3 regions of the Rhizobium sp. M1 genome follow, and region 1 is predicted to be linked to each of the others. Evidence: riboswitches for the same ligand, from Rfam matches in the RefSeq annotation. Region 1 holds a riboswitch; each other region holds the start of a gene.
What was found. Region 1 has a riboswitch for cobalamin ahead of bluB (5,6-dimethylbenzimidazole synthase). Riboswitches for the same ligand answer to the same signal wherever they lie in the genome.

Region 1 (4,749 bases):
TCGGGGCGAGAGTGACGAGCACTTGGGGAAACGGGCCTGGCTTGGCTTGCCGCAGACGCAGCGACGACGAACCTGCCGGCCGAATCCTGCAGCTGGCGTCCTTGCGAGAGCAGTTCCTGGCAGGCGGCATTGGTTTCCTCAACCATCGCCGCATTCTGCTGGGTCGCGTGATCCATCTGGTTGATCGCTCCATTGATTTCCTGCAATCCCGTCGCCTGTTCGCGGTAGGACTGAACAATGGACGCGATGCTGTCGCTGATGCGGTTGATCTGTTCCTCGATCTTCAGAAGGGCATCGCCGGTCTCGTTCACCAGTCCGACGCCGGCGGCAACCTCCTGGCCCGACACGTTGATCAGGTTCTTGATTTCCTTTGCCGCATTCGCCGACCGCTGCGCGAGTTCACGAACCTCTTGGGCGACAACCGCGAAACCTTTGCCGGCCTCGCCGGCGCGCGCCGCCTCGACGCCGGCATTCAGCGCCAGCAGATTCGTCTGGAATGCAATTTCATCGATGACCCCGATAATGCGGCCGATCTGGCTGGAGGAGGTTTGGATTCTGTCCATCGCTCCGATTGCGTCGCGCACGACTGTCGCCGATACGTGGGCGCTGCGTTTCGTCTCTTCGACCAATTCTCCCGCTTTTTCAGCGCGCTGCGATGATGTCTTGACCGTCGTGGTCACTTCATCCAGTGCAGCGGCGGTCTGCTCGAGTGCTGCCGCCTGCTGCTCGGTCCGCTTGGCGAGCTGATCTGCGGAGGAGGCCAGTTCGCTCGATCCGCCTTCAACCGCGACAGAGGCGATCTTGATCTCCGTCAGCGCGGCCGCAACGGCCTGGACCATGTTGTTGAAATCCTGCCGCAACTTATCGAATTCGGGACCGAGATCGGCAAGCTGGACCGAGAAGTCGCCGGCGGCGAGCTTTTCCAATGCATTGGCTAGGGTGGTCATCACTAGCCGCTGCCGGCTGCTGGCTTCTTCCGTCAACGATGCGTTGCGTGCCCGTTCGGCGTCGAACGAGGCGCTCTGCTCGGCAGCGGCCTGCTCTCTTTCGACCTTCGCGATCGCCTCGTGACGGAACACCTCTAGCGCCCGCGCGAGAAAGCCGATTTCATCGCCATTCTCCTTATAGGTGACGGGGGAGGCCAGATCGCCTTGCTGCAGCGCCCCGATGCGTTCGCTGAGGATTCTGAGGGGGCGGCCAACGAGGCTGCGCATGGCGAGAAGAAAGGCGATGACGGCGAGGGCGGTGATGACGGACTGCGTGAGCAGCGAAACCAGAACCTTCTGCTTGACCGCGGAAGCGATCTTTTCGACAGACCAGTTGGTGACGATGTAGCCGGTTGTCTTGCCTGATTTGTCCAACGGCAGCGGTGCGATAATCGTGACCAAACCGGCGGATATGCCGCTATCGTCGATTGTCGTTTTATCGGGCTTCGCACCGAGGCGCTTCGCCAGATCGGCTGGCGCGGGCAGACCGGCAATGCCGTCGCGTGTCCACGTATCGACGGCAGCGGGCTCGGCGTTGAATGCGGCAAACTGCACGAGATCGAGCGAGGGATCGTCGCGGTAGAGCGAATAGGCCTCGCGAACCGCATTCGCCTTGCCCCATTTCACGCCGCCTGCGGCCAGAGATGCAAACTGCTCCACATCCTTCGACCAGTTTGCCTTGGCGCCGTCGATCAGGGCGCGGGTTTCATACATCCACGTATAGGTGGCCAAGGCGGATATGCCGCAAAGATTGACGGCAACGATAATCGCCGCCAGCTTGGCTGTCAGAGGCATCGTCTTCAAGAAATGGAACATCCGCGGGGCCTGGAATTGCGGCTCGGTCGGATATTTGCGACCGGCATATCAACACGGGCATCCACGCTGACGGTTACATCAAGAGCGATCATGCCCATGTCCGAGCTGCAACCCAAAACGCGCGAAAACAGTGTGTATTTGATGTGTGAATAAATCATAAAGTAGAATGGGATCGAGGGCACACGCAGGTTGTTTCGCTCTCGCACGGTCGGCCGGTGCTTGCTGCCGCGTCGCTTTCCTGAAATAGATGCTTCGTCAGGTGCCCGCTCTTCAGGCGGGAGAATCGGGAATCCGGTGCAAGGCCGGAACGTGCCCAACGCTGTAAGGCTGACGCCCGCCGCTTCATCACGCCACTGGCTTTTGCCGGGAAGGCTGCGGCAGGCGGATGACGCCAAGTCAGAAGACCGGCCTGGCAAGATAGACCCAACCCGCGCGGACGGCGGGCGGTTGCGTTGTTGGGGATTTGACGATGCGACCCTTTGATGAGGATGCCGTTTCAGCGGCGTCCGGTTTTTCTCTCGCCGAACGCGAGGCCGTGTATCACGCGATCATGACGCGACGCGATGTTCGCAGCCAGTTCCTGCCCGATCCGTTGCCGGATGACGTCGTGGCGCGGCTTCTGAGCGCCGCCCATCACGCTCCCTCCGTCGGCTTCATGCAGCCGTGGAACTTCATCCTGGTGAAAAGCGAAGCCGTGCGAGCACGCGTCCGGGACGCTTTTGCGAAGGCCAACGAGGAGGCGGCACTGATGTTCGACGGCGAACGGCGGCAGGCGTACCGCTCCCTCAAGCTCGAAGGCATCGTCGAGGCGCCGCTCGGCATATGCGTGACCTGCGACCCCACGCGCAGCGGCAGCGTCGTTCTGGGCCGCACGCACAATCCACGGATGGATTCCTATTCGACGGTCTGCGCCATCCAGAACCTCTGGCTCGCGGCGCGCGCCGAAGGAATCGGCATTGGCTGGGTCAGCATCTTTCGCGAAGGCGAGCTGAAAACCATTCTCGGCATACCCGATCATATCGAGGTGGTCGCCTGGCTCTGCGCCGGCTTCGTCGACCGGCTTTACGACGAGCCGGAGCTCTCCGTCAAAGGCTGGCGGCAGCGGCTGCCGCTCGAGGAGCTCGTCTTCCACGATGGCTGGGGACGGAGCGAGCCGTAGCGGTCACTGCTGTTGCGGCTGCGGGCCCGGTGTTGCCGGGTTGGCGAGATCGATCGAACCCTGGTCGCCCGCCAGAAACTGCGGTCCGACCTGCCGGACCTTGTTTTGCGCAGGGTCATAGGGACGCTCCGGGACGGACGGCTGGGGTGCCGTTGGCGCAGCCGCGGTATCTTTCGCCGGCGGATTGGTGCGGATCGTGGTGATCGATCCCTGCTGCGGCGGTTCGCTCAGGGCCTGCTTGTCGCGCATCTCTTCGTAATAGGCGGCGAGATTGCAGGCGCAGGCATTTTTCTCGCCGGGCGCGCGGTTCTTGTAGGCGAAGGCGTTCTGCATGGCGCTGTAGGGCGTGCCGGTTGCCACCGAAATCATGTTCGAGGCTTCGGTGCTCCTCACGTCTCGATAGAAAAGCTCGGTCTCGATGCCGGGACACATCTTGGCGCAGGTCTCAGCATCGCGGCCGAAATCGACCGAGGTGGTGTTCGAACTGATCGGGAAGAAGCCGCCGTCGCAGCTGCGCACGCAGATGGTGCTGACCGGCGAAAGCATCTCGGTCCTCGGCAGGCCGTAACGCGGGTCGAACTCTTCACCGCCGCCGAGCGGAATGAAGGTGTCGGCGCGCATCGCCTGTTCCTCGATGCTCGGGGCAGGGTCGTTGGCGCTGCGCTCGGACGGGGCGTAGAAATTCTCGCTGTTGCAATCATTGCGCTCAAGAGCAGCCATCAGTTCGCGGCGCCCGCCGTCATCACCGCCGCCCTGACCGCGCAGTTCGGCGCGGCGATCCTGGAGATACCGGATATTGTCGATCATCCGGGCTTCAGCCTGCGAGAGCTCATCACAATAATCGGCATTCTCGCCGCCGATCACCACCATGCTGCCCGAGGTGCAGCCGTAGCTGCGCAGGTCGTTGCGGACCTTGCGCAGCTCGAGGTTCTGCTCGGCTATGGCACTGGCAAACTGGCGCGCTTCCGGACCATTACCGTTGCCGATCGATCGCGGCAGGTCGGCGAGGCGGCCGCGCAGGTCGTCGCAGATGGCGCTCGTCTGCGCGGTGACGGGCGTCGCGAAGGCAAGGAGAAGCGCAAGAGACAGGTTTCGGCGTTTCACGGCGTCGTCCCGGAATGAGCAAAACGGTCGATGGGTCGAGTGCGACGTCACTTCGCCGCGCGTTTCCTCTTAGCGTGTTTCTCTTAATAAGCTCAGAGAAATTCTTAGCGTATTTTCGTGATCTTATCCAGCAGAGGCCGGCGATTCCCCGGATGGACCGCGTCGCGCCTGAAGTCGCTCGCGGACAGATCCGGTCGCGGACTGTCAGCTCTGCTTCGAGCGGGCCATTTCGGCACGCATCCAGCTTGAGTCTCCCCATGTCGAGAGCCAGATCATCAGATCGGTGAGTGCGGCGACGACGGGCAGGAGCAGTGTGTGGCTCATTCCGCGTGCTGTCTGGTTTTTCTCGGCCTCCCTGAGATGAGCCAATTCTTCCTCTTGAATGGAGGCGATAAGGCCATGAAGCTCGGGGTCACCGGCCTCCAGAAAAGCCAATTGATCCTCAAGGTGACGGTGAACGGTGCTTTCGACCGCCTCGGTACAGATCCAGACCATGTTACGTCCACCGAGGGCTGTCAGGAAACCGAGCAGGTAACCGCCGAGGCTCCAGAATGCCATGACGCGGCATGGCCTGGCCTTCCTGGACGGCATTGCGTCGCGAAACAGGCGGCAATGCTTGATCTCGTCGTCTCGCATTTCGCGGAGTGCGGGAATGATGTCGGGAAACAGCCTACGGGCCATCCA
Region 2 (4,749 bases), on a different contig from region 1:
GGCCGGAGAGCGAAAGCAGCTCGGCCGCCGCCAGGCCCGCCGGGCCGCCGCCGATGATCGCAATTCGCTTCTGGTTCATGGATGTCTTCGCCCGATTCTATCTGGTGCAGTTTTGGCGCGGGCGTCGATTGCCTGCAAGGGCAGGGATCAATGGTGCGGATGCGTGCACTGGCCGTGGTCGGCGAGAACCTCGATGACACGGCATTGGTCGACGCGGCCATGGCCGCAACCTTCCACCATGGTTTCGAGTTCGGCCTTCAGCGCCATCAGGCTGCGGATGCGCTGCTCGACCTCGACGAGACGAGCCTTGGCGATGGCATCGGCAGAGGCGCAGGATTGGTGCGGATCATCCTGCAGGGTGAGCAGCGTGCGGATCGCCTCGATCTCGAAGCCGAGTTCGCGGGCATGGCGGATGAAGGTGAGGCGGCTGATATCGGCGGGTTCGAAGGAGCGCTGGTTGCCTTCGCTGCGGCTCGGGGCCGCGAGCAGGCCGATGCTCTCGTAATAACGCACCGTCGGCACTTTGACTCCGCTCCGGCGAGCGGCTTCGCCGATCGTGATCTTTTTCATGATTTTCCTCTTGCACCTCTAGTCGCTAGAGGATGTAGGAGGGATGCTTCTGTTTGACAAGGAAGCGGATCATGGCTGAGACGAGCGAGACACGATACCGGGTCGGCGGCATGGATTGCGCCGCCTGTGCGACCAAGATCGACACGGCGGTCAGGCGCGTGGCGGGTGTCGCCGATGTGTCCGTCTCGGTGGTGGCGGGCACGATGACCGTCCGGCATGACGGCAGCAGCGACCTCAAGGTGATCGAGAAGAGGGTGACGGGGCTCGGTTATTCGGTTTCGCCCCTTACCGGAAGCGCGGCGCCGGCACAAGATCACGGCCCGCACGATCATCACGACCACGGCGATCATGCCGGTCACGACCATGATCATGATCACGCAGGTCACGATCATGGCAAAAAGAAAATCGAGGGGCTGCATGGGCGTGACCATGCGCCGATGACCGGTTCCTGGTGGCAAAGCCGGAAGGGTCGATTGACCATCGTCTCGGGTGCAGCGCTAATCGCCGCCTATGCCATCGGCCATCTCGTGCCTGCGGTCGCATCCTACGCCTTCGTCATCGCCATGCTGGTCGGGCTGGTGCCGATCGCGCGTCGCGCCATCATGGCGGCTCGATCGGGCACACCGTTTTCGATCGAGATGCTGATGACGATCGCCGCCGTCGGCGCCGTCATCATCAATGCCGGCGAGGAGGCAGCGACCGTCGTCTTTCTGTTTCTCGTCGGCGAGCTGCTGGAGGGGGTGGCGGCCGGCAAGGCGCGCGAAAGCATCCAGTCGCTGACGGCCCTGGTGCCGAAGAATGCGTTGCTCGAAGACAATGGCCAGACGCGGGAGGTGCCGGCGGAAAGCCTCGCCGTCGGCGCGATCATCATGGTGCGTCCCGGCGACCGCATCTCGGCGGACGGTGTCATTGTCTCCGGCGAGAGCGCCATCGATGAGGCGCCGGTGACGGGCGAGAGCACGCCGGTGCGCAAGGGTGTCGATGCCATCGTCTTTGCCGGAACCGTGAATGGCGATTCTGTGCTCCGGATACGCGTCACGGCGGCCGCGGCCGACAATACCATCGCCCGCGTCGTCAAGCTGGTGGAGGAAGCGCAGGAATCGAAGGCGCCGACCGAACGTTTCATCGACCGGTTTTCGCGCTATTACACGCCCGGCGTGGTGGTGGTCGCAGCACTGGTGGCGACAGTCCCGCCGCTGCTGTTCGATGGGTCATGGGGTGAATGGATCTATAAGGGCCTTGCCATCCTGCTGATCGGCTGCCCCTGCGCGCTCGTCATTTCGACGCCGGCGGCGATTGCCGCCTCGCTGTCAGCAGGCGCGCGGCGCGGGCTGCTGATGAAGGGCGGCGCGGTGCTGGAAACGCTCGGCAAGGTCACGATGGTCGCCTTCGACAAAACAGGCACGCTGACGGAAGGCAAGCCTCAGGTGACTGATATCGTTGCCTTCGGATTGAGCGAGGCGCAGGTCTTGTCGCGTGCGGCGGTGCTGGAGCAGGGCTCCAGCCATCCCTTGGCGCTGGCGATCCTCAACCGTGCTCGGGCGGACGGCGTCCCCGTGCCGCCGGCCTTCGAGCTGGAAGCGCTGCCGGGCAAGGGTGTCAGCGGCAAAGTCGGCGGTGAGACGCTGGACCTGCTGTCGCCATCCGCGGCCCGCGAGCGCGGAGCACTCGATGGCGAAAAGGATGCACGCATTGCTGTTCTGAACGACGAGGGCAAGAGCGTATCCGTGCTGCTCGTCAATGGCGTTGCGGCCGGCCTGATCGCCATGCGCGACGAGCCGCGCGCGGATGCCGAGGCCGGGCTGTCCGCGCTCGGATCGGCCGGCGTCAAGGCAATGATGCTGACAGGTGACAACAGGCGGACGGCGGCAGCCGTTGCCGGCATGCTCGGCATCGACTGGCGCGGCGAAATGATGCCTGAGGATAAGCAGCGGGTCGTCGGCGAATTGAAGCGTCAGGGTTTCATCGTCGCCAAGGTCGGCGACGGCATCAACGACGCTCCGGCGCTGGCCGCCGCCGATATCGGCATCGCCATGGGCGGCGGCACCGATGTGGCGCTGGAGACGGCCGATGCCGCCGTGCTGCACGGGCGCGTCGGCGACGTGGCGCGGATGATCGAACTTTCCAAACGAACGATGCGCAATATCCTAGAGAACATCACCATCGCCCTCGGGCTGAAGGCGGTGTTCCTGGTGACGACGATTGCCGGCATCACCGGTCTCTGGCCGGCGATTCTCGCCGATACCGGCGCCACCGTGCTGGTGACGATCAACGCGCTCAGGCTGCTTCGAGTAAGGACATAACACCCGATGTCGTCCCTGCGGCGCTCGTCACCTGAAGAGTGGCGTAGACCGCTGATAAGGGGCGCCAACCCCTCTTTCGTCATGCTCGGGCTTGTCCCGGGCATCTGCCTCCGATCGATAGGCAGCAGATCCTCGGCACAAGGCCGAGGATGACGCGGAGAGGGAGGTTGGTCATCAAATTGAGAGTGGCTATAGGCTCGCTCTCTTCATCCGACCTTCTCCACAGCCTGCATTCGTTAAGTCTTCCTTATCCATGTTTTTCACAGGAACGCAGTGATTTCAAACCTGCCGTAACGCAATGCACAAACCATCCGTTGACGTGATTTTGGATTCGCGTACTATATCTAGTGTTCAAGGTTCCTTCGATTCGTCAGGATCGCGGGCTAAGACGGGAATACGGTGCGTTTCGCCATGACGGCGCAACAAGGCCGGAGCTGCCCCCGCAACTGTAAGCGGCGAGCAACTGTCCGATTTCAGGTCACTGGAGCATGATGCTCCGGGAAGGCTGGGGCAGGGTGCTTCGACCCGCAAGTCAGGAGACCTGCCTTGAACTAGATGTCCACGGGCGGGGTGTCCGGAAGGTCGCGTGCATGAAGCGGAATGATCCGCGCCTGTTGCGCTGCCCCGAACGTCCGCATGAGCACTTCGGGTTGAAGTCATGTCGAGAAGATCAAGGCCGCCGCCCGCGCAAATCCCGAAAGGGATCGTATCGGGCGTTTAAAGCGCCGACTTTGCCAGATCACCATCAAGCGTTGCCCCGGACGTCGCAAGGCGCCCGATCCCAGTATTGCGTCCTGAATTCTTTGATATCACGAGGAAGATGATGAGCGTTACCGTCTATAGCAAACCTGCCTGCGTCCAATGCACCGCCACTTATCGCGCCCTCGACCGCCTGGGCGTTGATTACGATATCGTCGATATCTCGCAGGATGCCGAAGCGCTCGATCGCGTCCGCAGCCTCGGCTACATGCAGGCGCCCGTCGTCATCGCCGGCGAGCGGCATTGGGCGGGTTTCCGTCCCGATATGATCAGCGCGCTCTCCTGACCGGAAAACGGCGATGGGGCTGCTCGTCTATTATTCCAGCCGATCGGAGAATACCCATCGCTTCGTCGCCAGGCTCGGATTGCGCGCGGCGCGCATTCCCTCAAGCGGCGCAGAGGCGTTCCCTATCCGCGAACCCTTCGTTCTCATCGTACCGACCTATAGCGGCGACGGTGGCAAGGGTGCCGTTCCCAAGCAGGTGATCCGTTTCCTGAACGATGCGGAGAACCGAGGACACATCCGCGGCGTGATTGCCGCGGGCAACAGCAATTTCGGCGAGACATACGGGCTCGCCGGCGACGTGATTTCGCGCAAATGCCAGGTGCCTTACCTCTACAGGTTCGAGCTCATGGGCACGGCCGAGGATGTCGCCAACGTCAAACACGGAATGGAACGATTTTGGACACGGGAACAACTCTGACGCGGGATGCGGGCGCAAAATCGCATAACACTTTTGCTCATCCCGCCGGCGAACGTCCTTTGAAAGCGGCGGAAACGCTCGACTATCACGCGCTGAACGCCATGCTGAACCTCTATGACCATGAGGGCAGGATCCAGCTCGACAAGGATCGCCTGGCGGCGAAGCAGTACTTCCTGCAGCATGTGAACCAGAACACGGTGTTCTTTCACAATCTGAGGGAAAAGCTCGATTACCTCGTGACCGAGGGCTATTACGAGCAGGAGGTACTCGATCAGTATTCCTTCAATTTCGTCCGCGACCTGTTCGATCAGGCCTATGCCAGGAAATTCCGTTTCCCGACCTTCCTCGGCGCTTTCAAATATTACACCAGCTATACGCTGAAGACCTTCGACGGAAAACGCTATCTCGAGCGC
Region 3 (4,749 bases), on a different contig from region 1:
GAAGCCGTTGGAGATCAGGTTCTGGACGGCGACGATGATGCTGTCGGTCAGGGAGAGACGGCCACCATGCAGCGCATTGGCCTCGATCGGATCGACCATCGGCTTCTTGCGCCGTTTGGCGAGCACCAGGAGCAGCATGCCGAGCAGAACGCCGCCGACGACCGGCGCGGTGAGCAGCAGCATCTTGTCCTCGATGACCGACGCGCTCAGCCTTTCGGTGTCGGCGATGCCGAAGACCAACTGGTGCAGCTCATTGGAAACGTAGCTCATGCCGGTGACGGCAAGCCCCGAGGCGATGCCGACGACGGCGCCTGCCAGCGACAGGCCGACTTCGCTGCGGCGGGTCAGCGCGCGCAGCCGTCCCGGGTCGAAGAAAACACGCAGCGCGCGGAAACGGCGCCGATCCAATTTCATAAGCATGGCTAGACAACTAGGCGGGGAGAGGCCCGGTCAAGGGCGGCGGTGCTGTCCGCTTGCGATGCAATTGCGGCGAAAAGCCGGCGCGGGGGACAAATTTTTATGATGTAAGTCTCTGATTAAAGACGATGTTTTCGGTAGAGTAAGTCGTATTGTTGGAAGCTTTCTATCCCCGCCCGTCGCCTCGGGCGTCAACGCCGGTTGACTCTATCCTCTGGCTTGCCTAACCATCCCTCAACGGATGGTCGCCTGACCATCCTGACATAACGGATGGTTCCGGATCGGCAGTTGCCCTTCCGGATGAAAAGGGAATGTGACGGGGCGGACCCAAGCCGGGCGCCTTCATCACAGCCGACCCCGCGACTGTAGAGCGGTCAGGGTCTTCCATCCGGCATCGAGCCCTTCCGGCCGGCGGCCTGCAGTCGTGCAGGCAAGCGGGACGGGTGATGTGCCGGAAAAGCCACTGGAAATGCATGGTGATCAACCGGGGTCGGACGCCTCTATTTCTACGAATCGTCCACCTTTTCACCGATGCAGCCGGGAAGGCGAGGCGGATCCGCCGGCACGATCAGGGGCGACCGGTTTCCGGTCCGCCCCGATCGCGGCCGATAACCGCGAGCCAGGAGACCTGCCTTCCGTGCCGGGCGAAAAGCCCACCCTGGGTAAGAGACCCGCTGCCAGCACGGAGGTTGTTTTGGCTGAACGTTTGAATTCGGCGCGGCCTGGTGCGGCAGATGGCGGGCTTTCGGCCTCCTGCGTCGAGTATGTGGCACCCCCCTCTGTCCTGCCGGACATCTCCCCCAGAAGGGGGGAGATCGGATCGGCGCACCGGCTTCCCCAAACAATCGATGTTGGGCGAAGGTCATGCCACTTGCCGATCTCCCCACCTGTGGGGGATATGTCCGGCAGGACAGAGGGGGGTATTACGTCCTCGTCGGCCAACTATAGTATACGCGGAGCAAATCGAAGCACCGCTCTCCGTAGCGGGAGTGTCGCGGCATGACCGATCTCGTCGCCAATTCCACCCTCGTCCTCGGTGGCGCGCGCTCTGGGAAATCCCGCTTCGCCGAAAACCTCGTCACATCGAGCGGCCTCGGGTGCCATTACATCGCGACCGGCCGGGCATGGGACGAGGAGATGCAAGCGCGTATCGACCAGCACAGGGCTGATCGCGGCCCGTCCTGGACAACGCATGAGGAGCCGCTCGATCTTGTCGGCAAGCTTGCGGCCATCGACGGCGAGGACCGTGTGGTGCTCATCGACTGCCTGACGCTCTGGGTCACCAACCTGATGATGGAAGAGCGTGACATGGCAGCGGAATTTGCAGGGCTCGTCGATTTCGTGGGGCAAGCAAAGGCGCGGCTGGTCTTCGTCTCCAACGAAGTCGGGCTCGGCATCGTGCCGGAAAATCGCATGGCGCGGGATTTTCGCGATCATGCCGGCCGTCTCCACCAGATGATCGCGGCGAAGGCCGCCGAAGTCTATTTCATCGCGGCAGGCCTGCCGCTGAAAATGAAGGGTTAAAGTTTCATGAACCAGAAGATTCCCGCAACCGTCATCACCGGCTTTCTCGGTGCCGGCAAGACGACGATGATCCGCAACCTGCTGACCAATGCCGGCGGCAACAAAATCGCGCTCATCATCAACGAGTTCGGCGATCTCGGCGTCGATGGCGACGTGCTGAAGGGCTGCGGCGCCGAAAACTGCAGCGAGGACGACATCATCGAGCTGACCAATGGCTGCATCTGCTGCACCGTTGCCGACGATTTCATTCCGACGATGACAAAGCTGCTCGAGCGCGAACAGCGGCCCGACCATATCGTCATCGAAACCTCGGGCCTCGCCTTGCCGCAGCCGCTGGTCGCCGCCTTCAACTGGCCTGACATCCGCACCCAGGTGACCGTCGACGGCGTCATCACCGTGGTCGACAGCGCGGCTGTCGCTGCCGGCCGCTTTGCCGACGACCACGATGCCGTCGAGGCGGCGCGCAGCGAGGATGAATCGCTCGATCACGAAAGCCCGATCGAGGAGCTGTTCGAGGATCAGCTCACCTGCGCCGATCTGATCGTGCTCAACAAGACCGATCTGATCGATGTGGCCGGTCTCGGCCGCGTGCGCGACGAGGTCGCTTCCCGCACCCAGCGCAAGCCCGTGATGATCGAGGCGAGAAACGGCGAGGTGCCGGCCGGCATCCTGCTCGGCCTCGGTATCGGCACGGAGAATGATCTCGCCAACCGCAAGTCGCACCACGAACTGGAGCATGAGGACGGCACGCCGCACGATCACGACGAGTTCGACAGCTTCGTCGTCGAGCTCGGCCCGATCGTCGATGTTGCCGGCTTCGTCGAGCGGCTGAAGACGATCATCGCTGCCCACGACGTGTTGCGTCTCAAGGGCTTTGTCGACGTTTCCGGGAAGCCGATGCGCCTGCAGCTTCAGGCGGTCGGCAGCCGCATCGATCACTATTTCGATCGTGCCTGGGCAGCCGGTGAAAGGCGCGCCACGCGCCTCGTCGTCATCGGCCTGCATGAGATGGATGAGGACGCCGTGAGAACGGCGATCGAGGCGCTGGCTTAACCGATGCATCTGCTTCTGGCCCAGCAGGGAACGATCAGCGACGGCGAGGAGGCAATCGACCTCGGGCAGACGCCGGGCGATATCCTGTTCCTGTCGGCCGCCGACAGCGAGCTGGCGGCGATCGCGGCCGCCCATCGCGCGCGGGGTGGGGCGCCGTCGCTGAGGCTCGCCAGCCTGATGAGCCTCAAGCATCCGATGTCGGTCGATACCTATGTCGAGCGCACGGCACGGCATGCCCGGCTCATCATCGTGCGCGCGCTCGGCGGCGCCAGCTATTTCCACTATGCGCTGGAGGCCCTGCATGCCTGTGCGGCCCGCAGCGGCGCGCTGATCGCCGTGCTGCCGGGTGACGCCAGGCCGGATGCGGGGCTGACACCGTTTTCCAACATCGGGCTCGATGATCTCAATGCCCTATGGGCCTATCTGATCGAGGGCGGCGATGCCAATGCACGCGCCTTTCTCGATTATGCCGGAGCGATGCTTTCGGGAGGAGAGAAGCCGGCACCGGCGGTGCCGCTGATGAAGGCGGGAATCTGGTGGCCGGGGCGGGGGCTGATCGGCGTGGAGGAGTGGAGGCAGGTTGCCGGTTCGCATGTTGCGCCACCTTCGGCCGCCGAGCGTGGGACGGAGAAGGTGGAACTCGAACCCACAACATCCCCCATCGTCGCCATCAGCTTCTACCGCGCCCTCGTCCAAAGCGGCGAAACCCGCCCCATCGAAGCGATAATCGAAGCCTTGCAGGCACTTGGTCTCCGGCCGCTGCCGGTATTTGCCTATAGCCTCAAGGATACTGTCTCCACAGGCATTCTCGAAAGCGTATTTACGGCGCTGAAACCCGATGTCGTGATCAACACGACCGGGTTCGCCGTCTCTGCACCCGGCGCCGATCGGCAGCCGACGGTGCTGGAGGCGAACGGCGCGGTGGTGCTGCAGGCGATCCTGTCGGCCTCGTCGCGGGAGGCGTGGGCGGCCTCCTCGCAAGGCCTGTCGGCGCGCGATCTCGGCATGAACGTGGCGCTGCCCGAGGTCGACGGCCGGGTGCTGGCGCGGGCGGTCTCCTTCAAGACGGCGGCGCGTTACGATGCGGCGGTCGAGACGAACATCGTCGCCAGCGAACCGGACGCCGGCCGGGTGCGCTATACGGCGGAACTCGCCGCCAATTGGGCGCGGCTGCGCGCCATGTCGGCGCGTGACCGGCGCATCGCCCTCGTCATGGCGAATTATCCAAATCGCGACGGCCGGCTCGGCAACGGGGTCGGTCTGGATACGCCGGCCGGCAGCATCGAGGTGCTGCGTGCGATGGAAGCAGGGGGGTATCCGGCCGCCGATATTCCGGCCGACGGCGACGCGCTGATCCGGCATCTGATGCACGGGCCGACCAATTCAGGGCATGACGGCCGGGTGATCCGCGAGACGTTATCCTTGAGTCGTTACAACAGTTTCCTGGCGTCTCTTCCCAATCAGATTCAGGATGAGGTGAGGGCCCGCTGGGGCGAACCAGAGAACGATCCGTATTTTCGCGACGGCGCCTTCGCCCTGCCTTTCGCCCGCTTCGGCGGCGTTCTCGTCGGCATTCAGCCGGCGCGCGGCTATAATATCGATCCGAAGGAAAGCTACCATTCGCCGGACCTCGTGCCGCCGCACGGTTATCTTGCCTTCTACGCTTTCCTGCGCCGTGAGTTCGGCGCCGACGCCGTCATCCATATGGGCAAACACGGCAATCTCGAATGGCTGCCGGGCAAGGCGCTGGCGCTG

Region 2: it holds a riboswitch for cobalamin, as region 1 does, so the genes downstream of both, nrdH (glutaredoxin-like protein NrdH) here and bluB (5,6-dimethylbenzimidazole synthase) in region 1, are expected to answer to the same signal.
Region 3: it holds a riboswitch for cobalamin, as region 1 does, so the genes downstream of both, cobU (bifunctional adenosylcobinamide kinase/adenosylcobinamide-phosphate guanylyltransferase) here and bluB (5,6-dimethylbenzimidazole synthase) in region 1, are expected to answer to the same signal.

What each region holds. Positions count from the first base shown of each region.
Region 1 covers NZ_NWSW01000018.1:34,592-39,340, forward strand. The annotation lists gene CO655_RS18510 (HAMP domain-containing methyl-accepting chemotaxis protein) at 1-1,802, opposite strand, end outside; cobalamin riboswitch at 2,043-2,230, shown strand; gene bluB (5,6-dimethylbenzimidazole synthase) at 2,272-2,961, shown strand; gene CO655_RS18520 (DUF2865 domain-containing protein) at 2,965-4,065, opposite strand; gene CO655_RS18525 (demethoxyubiquinone hydroxylase family protein) at 4,270-4,749, opposite strand, start outside.
Region 2 covers NZ_NWSW01000056.1:1,838-6,586, reverse strand. The annotation lists gene CO655_RS31105 (TIGR03862 family flavoprotein) at 1-79, opposite strand, end outside; gene CO655_RS31100 (helix-turn-helix domain-containing protein) at 148-570, opposite strand; gene CO655_RS31095 (heavy metal translocating P-type ATPase) at 642-2,873, shown strand; cobalamin riboswitch at 3,211-3,437, shown strand; gene nrdH (glutaredoxin-like protein NrdH) at 3,697-3,918, shown strand; gene nrdI (class Ib ribonucleoside-diphosphate reductase assembly flavoprotein NrdI) at 3,932-4,336, shown strand; gene nrdE (class 1b ribonucleoside-diphosphate reductase subunit alpha) at 4,315-4,749, shown strand, end outside.
Region 3 covers NZ_NWSW01000019.1:57,172-61,920, forward strand. The annotation lists gene CO655_RS19455 (chloride channel protein) at 1-420, opposite strand, end outside; cobalamin riboswitch at 672-1,068, shown strand; gene cobU (bifunctional adenosylcobinamide kinase/adenosylcobinamide-phosphate guanylyltransferase) at 1,417-1,941, shown strand; gene cobW (cobalamin biosynthesis protein CobW) at 1,948-2,994, shown strand; gene cobN (cobaltochelatase subunit CobN) at 2,998-4,749, shown strand, end outside.